One region of the Vibrio toranzoniae genome, then DNA from elsewhere that is predicted to be linked to it. Evidence: predicted binding sites of a transcription regulator. Region 1 holds the regulator's gene; the other holds the start of a gene.

What was found. The regulator CRP, encoded in region 1, controls carbon source genes, mostly activating them, when cyclic AMP is high. The targets are predictions, from matches to a motif close to TGTGANNNNNNTCACA.
Region 2: deoD (purine-nucleoside phosphorylase) is a predicted target of CRP. The motif match lies at 2,112-2,127, and genes of this name have one in related genera.

The regions. Positions count from the first base shown of each region.
Region 1 covers NZ_AP025514.1:2,850,133-2,853,568, forward strand. Annotated here, with positions in the region: gene OCU50_RS12995 (YheU family protein) at 1-192, shown strand, start outside; gene OCU50_RS13000 (phosphoribulokinase) at 270-1,139, shown strand; gene crp (cAMP-activated global transcriptional regulator CRP) at 1,380-2,012, shown strand; gene OCU50_RS13010 (DUF1338 domain-containing protein) at 2,197-2,988, opposite strand; gene astD (succinylglutamate-semialdehyde dehydrogenase) at 3,201-3,436, opposite strand, start outside.
Region 2 covers NZ_AP025515.1:1,075,551-1,078,986, forward strand. Annotated here, with positions in the region: gene OCU50_RS19150 (hypothetical protein) at 1-1,166, opposite strand, end outside; gene deoD (purine-nucleoside phosphorylase) at 1,285-1,995, opposite strand; gene OCU50_RS19160 (L,D-transpeptidase family protein) at 2,342-3,319, shown strand.

The DNA of each region.
Region 1 (3,436 bases):
ATCGCGCCAGAGACACTGGAAAACCTCATCAAAGAGTTCGTACTACGTGAAGGTACAGACTACGGCGACGTAGAGGTTTCATTACAGAACAAGATTGACCAAGTGAAACATCAATTAGCCTCGGGAGAGGTCAGCATCGTGTTTTCTGAGCTACATGAAACCGTTGATATCCAAGTCATAAAACGCTTCTAGGCTGCGCTTAGAAAGGAGCCGTGTTATAGTAAAAATCGATTGCTAACAAGTATGTTACTCAAACGACAAGGGTTGTCATGTCCGCTAAACATCCAATTATTGCGGTGACGGGTTCATCTGGAGCCGGCACCACCACTACCTCAGAAGCCTTCCGTAAAATGTTCAATATGATGGACGTGAAGGCCGCTTGGGTTGAAGGGGATAGCTTCCATCGCTTTACTCGACCAGAAATGGATGTCGAAATCCGCAAGGCACGCGCGCAAGGTAAACACATCAGCTACTTTGGTCCACAGGCTAACGATTTTGGCGCATTAGAAGAATTCTTCCATCAATACGGTAATGAAGGCACCGGTAAAGTACGGAGTTATCTGCACACCTTCGATGAAGCCGTGCCTTACAATCAAATGCCAGGTACCTTTACGCCATGGCAAGAGATCCCTGAAAATTCAAATGTGATGTTCTACGAAGGCCTACACGGCGGTGTAGTAGACGGAGACATCAACGTCTCTAAACATGTCGACCTGCTAATTGGCATGGTGCCAATCGTAAACCTTGAATGGATACAAAAATTCGTTCGTGACACACGCGATCGCGGGCACTCACGCGAAGCAGTAATGGACTCAATTGTTCGTTCAATGGATGATTATCTTAACTACATAACTCCTCAATTTTCGCGTACTCATATCAATTTTCAACGAGTGCCAACCGTAGATACATCCAACCCACTCAACGCCAAAGGGATCCCTAGTTTAGACGAGAGCTTCGTAGTTATACGATTACGTGGCATCAAAAACGTCGATTTCCCCTACCTTTTGGCTATGATTGATGGCTCATTTATGTCTCGCCACAACACGCTTGTGGTGCCAGGAGGAAAAATGAGTTTTGCTATGGAGCTCATTGTAAGGCCAATCCTGCAGCAACTCATCGAAACCGGCAAAATAGGTTAACGGTACGACATTCCTATTGATTACTTTTCATACCGTGATCATGTGCACAATTTTGCGTAAAAAATCGTAGCTTGGTCACGATTAAAATCAAGAAATAGTACCTGAAAAAGGATACTATTCTTAAACGAAACACAAGATAGCTTGCAGCACTCAACAAGTGCTCTTATCCTAACGAGTCAATCCAGGCTTAGCTAAAATACGGAAAGCAGCAAGCATACCCTGCAGAGGAAGTAAGATATTATGGTTCTAGGTAAACCCCAAACCGATCCAACATTAGAGTGGTTCCTTTCACACTGTCATATTCATAAGTACCCTTCAAAAAGTACTTTGATTCATGCTGGTGAAAAGGCAGAAACCTTGTACTACATTGTGAAAGGTTCTGTGGCAGTTCTTATCAAAGACGAAGAAGGTAAGGAGATGATTCTTTCTTACCTAAACCAAGGCGACTTCATCGGTGAGCTTGGCTTATTCGAAGAAGACCAAGAGCGTACTGCGTGGGTTCGAGCAAAATCTCCTTGTGAAGTCGCTGAGATTTCTTTCAAGAAATTCCGCCAACTTATCCAAGTGAACCCAGACATCCTGATGCGTCTTTCAGCGCAAATGGCAAGCCGCCTACAAGTAACTAGCCAAAAGGTTGGTGACTTAGCGTTCCTTGACGTAACCGGTCGTATCGCTCAAACGCTACTAAACCTAGCGAAACAACCCGATGCAATGACTCACCCTGACGGCATGCAAATCAAGATCACTCGTCAAGAAATTGGCCAGATCGTTGGTTGTTCTCGTGAGACAGTAGGTCGTATCTTAAAGATGCTAGAAGAGCAGAACCTAATTTCTGCACACGGTAAAACTATCGTGGTATACGGCACTCGTTAATCTCGATTAACTGAGCCAAAAATTTGAAAGCCACCAAATGAAAATTTGGTGGCTTTTTTGTTATCTAAAGATCTAAAGAGCAGATGCGAGATGCGAATGGAACACTTACAACTTCCAAACGCAAACTATCTCGAAGCGAAGCGCACCCGCATCCCTAGGGCAAAGCCTGTGCTCGAATCTTTCTTTAACCGTTGGTGCTTTCAAAAATCTTGTCAGCCGATGCTGCAACAAACCCGGTATAAAGCTCACCATTCGCCATCGCATAGCGCTTAGCAAACTCATAGAAGCCACCAGGAATCATCTCATTGCCTTCCACAAATGAAACTGGGACTTTGTCTGCCATTGTTGATGATTGCTCTAATAAGACCTCTGGAGAGCCTTTCACCTCACCTCCAGATGCATTGATCGTGAATCCCGACTCATTCAGATAGTCATTCACAACCTGCACTTCATCGAACTTATTTAACTGGTTCACACTCACCGTAAAGTGGTTGGCACCGTAACCATGAGCCGCTAGCCAAGACGCGTATTCACTCTCTTTTGCTAGCACTTGGAAATCAGCGAAGCTCAAATCCCAGAGACGACCACCAAACAAGAATTCATGACCTTGAAGCTGACTTGCGTCAACTTGCTCAACCAACTTAGCAACGATCTGTTGCAACTCACTTGAGCACTCTTCTACCTTCAACTCACTAATGAACACTTTCGGCTGCTTTGGATCTGGATGCTCGTAATGCTTAGCGACTAGCTTCTTGCTCTCAAACAGGTAATCGCCACACGCTTTATAACCTAACTCAAGGAAAGGCTTAGCCAGCGTTTCAATTCCCAGCGGAGCTACATTGAAAGTACGCAGTGCAATATGATCATTAATCAGCGCTTCGTCTTCTTTTAGCAACTGGTGTACTTTCTCAGCCGATGGGCACAGCCTGTGAATGTAATCATCCCATAGTGATTTAAAGAGTAGATCGGGCGTCATGGTGACTCCTTGTCAGAGGTTCTAGCAAGCTAGTAATTTGGATTAGAAAGGGAGTGGCTGAGACCCAAAGTCAGCAGCCATCAGCCTGTGACATACTTGTTCTATTATTATCTACCGCCCAATCTAGGTGTCGGACGTGATGGAAAAGGAAGCGATAACACCACTTCCCTATTTCCAATTTAACGAATGAGCTTAGTACTCATTAGCCTAAATTACAGCTCAATACCCGGGCTAAACGTTGCTGGAAGTTGAGTTTCACCACCTTCCATTGAAGCCATAGGATAAGCACAGTAGTCAGCCGCATAGTAAGCACTAGGGCGTAAGTTACCTGAAGCACCCGGACCACCAAATGGTGCATCACCACTGGCGCCTGTTAACTGACGGTTACGGTTCACAATACCCGCTCGAATATGGTCAACGAAGTATTCCCATTCAGAATCATCTGTTG
Region 2 (3,436 bases), on a different replicon from region 1:
ATAGCCCAACGATCACGCCACCAACTCATATGAACAATGTCGATTTTTTCAAAACTTTGACCATCTTGCCAGCCCGAATCTTCCTCTACATACATAAGGTCAATATTTTGACTCTGGATGCGCGGCAAACATACGCTTAGGGCGGCAGACCTTAGTAATGGGTCTTGTGGCATATAGATAGCGACGTGTTTATTCTCATCACACATATCAAGTACATGTAGAAAGTGAGCATAGGAGGTGTAAGGTGGTCGAACTAACGCCCCTTTCGAAGGGTAGCTAAACGTGGTGAGGTTACCCATAGGATCCTCAACGTTTCCTCTCGCAAGAATTACTTGGTATTGCTGTTCAATGCGTTCTTTCAGTTTGTCAGAGGGCTGAGGTATTTCTAGGTTAGCTTCTGAAGAGTGTTCTTTGGATACAAAGCGCGCAACATCATCATAAGGGTTATGATCAACATTCCCTGACGGTTCTTCATTTTGAGAGTAATTAACGTGTTGGCAAAGGATATAACCGGAATGGGCCTCGCCAGTCGCGATCCAAACGACGCCATTATTACTTTGCGGCTGCAAGCGCTGATAATGGGAAGCGAATTGATAGTCTTGAGCATGGTTAACCCATCGTGCATCTATCATCGCTAACTTGCGACGACAACGGCTCGCGATATGGTCAACATGATCGTAGAAAGTCTTGGGGTTGATATCAAGCTTTCTACAGATTTCACGAACGGAATAGCCCATGAACAATAAGCCCATAAGGTTTTCTTGAAACTGAAGTTTTTTATTGGATCCAGACCACTTGTCAACGAAGGTGGATTGACAGTCTTTGCATCGATATCTTTGCTTGTCGCCACTATAGCCAAAGGCATGATAAAGGTGCTTGTGGGTATGGACCGATAAGCCGAAATTATCGCAATCATCATTGCGACAAGCAGGAAGGCCATCGCTGTGAAGTTGTCGTAGGCGATGAAGTTCGCTTAACACTTCACGATTGTTAAGTAAGGGGGGGAAAGCTCCACACTCACGACAAACCATCGCTGGACGCTTAGGATTCGCATGTTGCAAAACATATCGTTTTGCATCGCTCAAGCCAAAGTTGTCACACGCCAATGTTTTACAAAAGTTGAGTTGTAATCCATCCGCATCTTTTGGCAGCTTGTCGTTGGACACAATCGCCCCCTCGGGGTTATTTAGGCAGCCAAGCGAACTTGGCTGCGTGGTATTGCGTTTCAAACTATCTATTAGCAAAAATACAGTTAGTGTTAGAAATGCATCTATTGTCTAATGATTAGATGTTGATTGCAGTCTCTAAAGCGACTTTCATCATGTCGTTGAACGATTTTTGACGCTCTTCTGAGCTTAGTTTCTCACCACGAATAATATGATCAGAAACTGTCAGAATAGTCAGTGCTTTAGCACCTAGATCCGCAGCAACACCGTAAATACCAGCCGCTTCCATATCAACACCAAGAATGCCTATTTTTTCCATTTTTTCGAAAAGGTCAGCTTCTGGTGTGTAGAAAAGGTCTGCAGAAAATACGTTACCTACTTTTACTGGAACTTCCTGCGCTCGTGCTTGATTTACCGCTTCTTCTAGAAGATCGAAATCAGCGATAGCTGCGAAGTCGTGGTTGTTGAAACGAATTCGGTTAACTTTTGAATCGGTAGATGCACCCATGCCAATAACAACGTCCATTAGTTTAACGTCGTCACGTACTGCGCCACAGCTACCAACACGAATAACATTTTTGACGCCGTACTCAGCGATAAGCTCATGTACGTAGATGCAGCATGATGGAATACCCATACCGTGACCCATTACAGAAACTTTTTTACCTTTGTAAGTGCCTGTGTAACCAAACATGTTACGAACGTCACAAACTTGCTTCACATCATCAAGGAATGTCTCTGCAATGTATTTTGCGCGAAGCGGGTCGCCTGGCATAAGTACTGTTTCTGCGAAATCACCAGCTTGCGCGTTAATATGAGGGGTTGCCATGGTCGTTCTCCAAAGTTTAAACGGTAATGATAGGAACAAGATTGAGTAAATTACCGATTCTGTTGAATTGAATTCATTTTGTTGAGGCAATATTAGCGAGTTAAAACGAGGCTCCATGAGATGTTTGTCACAAAATGGTTCTGCACTTACAGTTTTATTATTATAGATAACTAAATATGTTGAAATCGTAAAGGCAATCGATTTTGTGTGGTTAAATCGCTTGGAATCAAAAGAAGAACACGCATATTAAGAGCAAGATGGATATGCATTTACGTCAACTAATCATTGTAGAGACGTTTTATCAGCGATAATCTAAACTTTGATAAAAGACAAACCAAGGAATTGTATGTCCTATTGTGCTAACTCGACGCTTTTGATCTCTATGAAAACACAACTACGTAAGATCGCGCTGTTTGCCGTGAAAACGACTTTGCTTGTAGGAGTGACGACGGCTTCATCGTGGGTGTCAGCGGCGACTTTTGAGTTACCTTCTGCTGAAAGTCGTATCGTAGGCAGAATACAGCAACATGAAGTTGTTGAGGGTGAAACGTTAGCGATTATAGCAAAGCAGTACGATATTGGATTTCTTTCGTTGATGGCGGCAAACAAAGGAGTTGACCCTTTTCTTCCAAAGGTAGGTTATGTATTAAGTATTCCTAGCCGTTTAATTTTACCGGACACTCCAAGGGAAGGGATTGTCATTAACCTTGCAGAGCTAAGGTTGTATTATTTTGAGCCTACTAGAAATCTGGTCCATGTTTTCCCTGTCGGAATCGGGCGGGTGGGGCGTGATACTCCAGAAATGATCACCAAGATAAGCCAGAAAAGACCAAACCCGACTTGGACCCCTCCCAACTCAATTCGTAAAGAGTATCTAGAGAAGGGAATTGAGTTACCACGAGTGGTTCCCGCAGGGCCGGAAAATCCGCTTGGTGAATATGCATTAAGACTTGCATATGGTATCGGGGATTATTTGATACACGGCACGAACAAAGATTTTGGAATAGGCTTGCGAGTCAGTTCTGGGTGTATCCGTATGGAACCTAAAGATATTGAATGGCTCTTTGAGCAGGTCAGCCGTGGTGAGCAAGTCACAATAATTGATGAGCCGATTAAAGTATCACTCGAACCAGACAGAAGTGTGTTCGTTGAAGCGCACGAACCATTGACGAGAAGTGACGGTTCTAAGAAATCTCTACAAATTCCGGTTGAATTGAAATGGTGGCTTGAAGATGCAGAGCTGCCTAACTCAAAAGCGAAAGCGGTTATCTTTGCTCAAAATGGTGTGCCTGTTGAGATAGCACCACCTGTGATTGAGTTTTAATTCGATGACTCCTGTGGAAAGCGATACGGCGTTCCTCTCTCCTTAATCTTCATTTTTTATTTCAAATAAAAGCACCACTTCCGTTAAGAGGTGGTGCTATCTAATTACTGCTTTTTA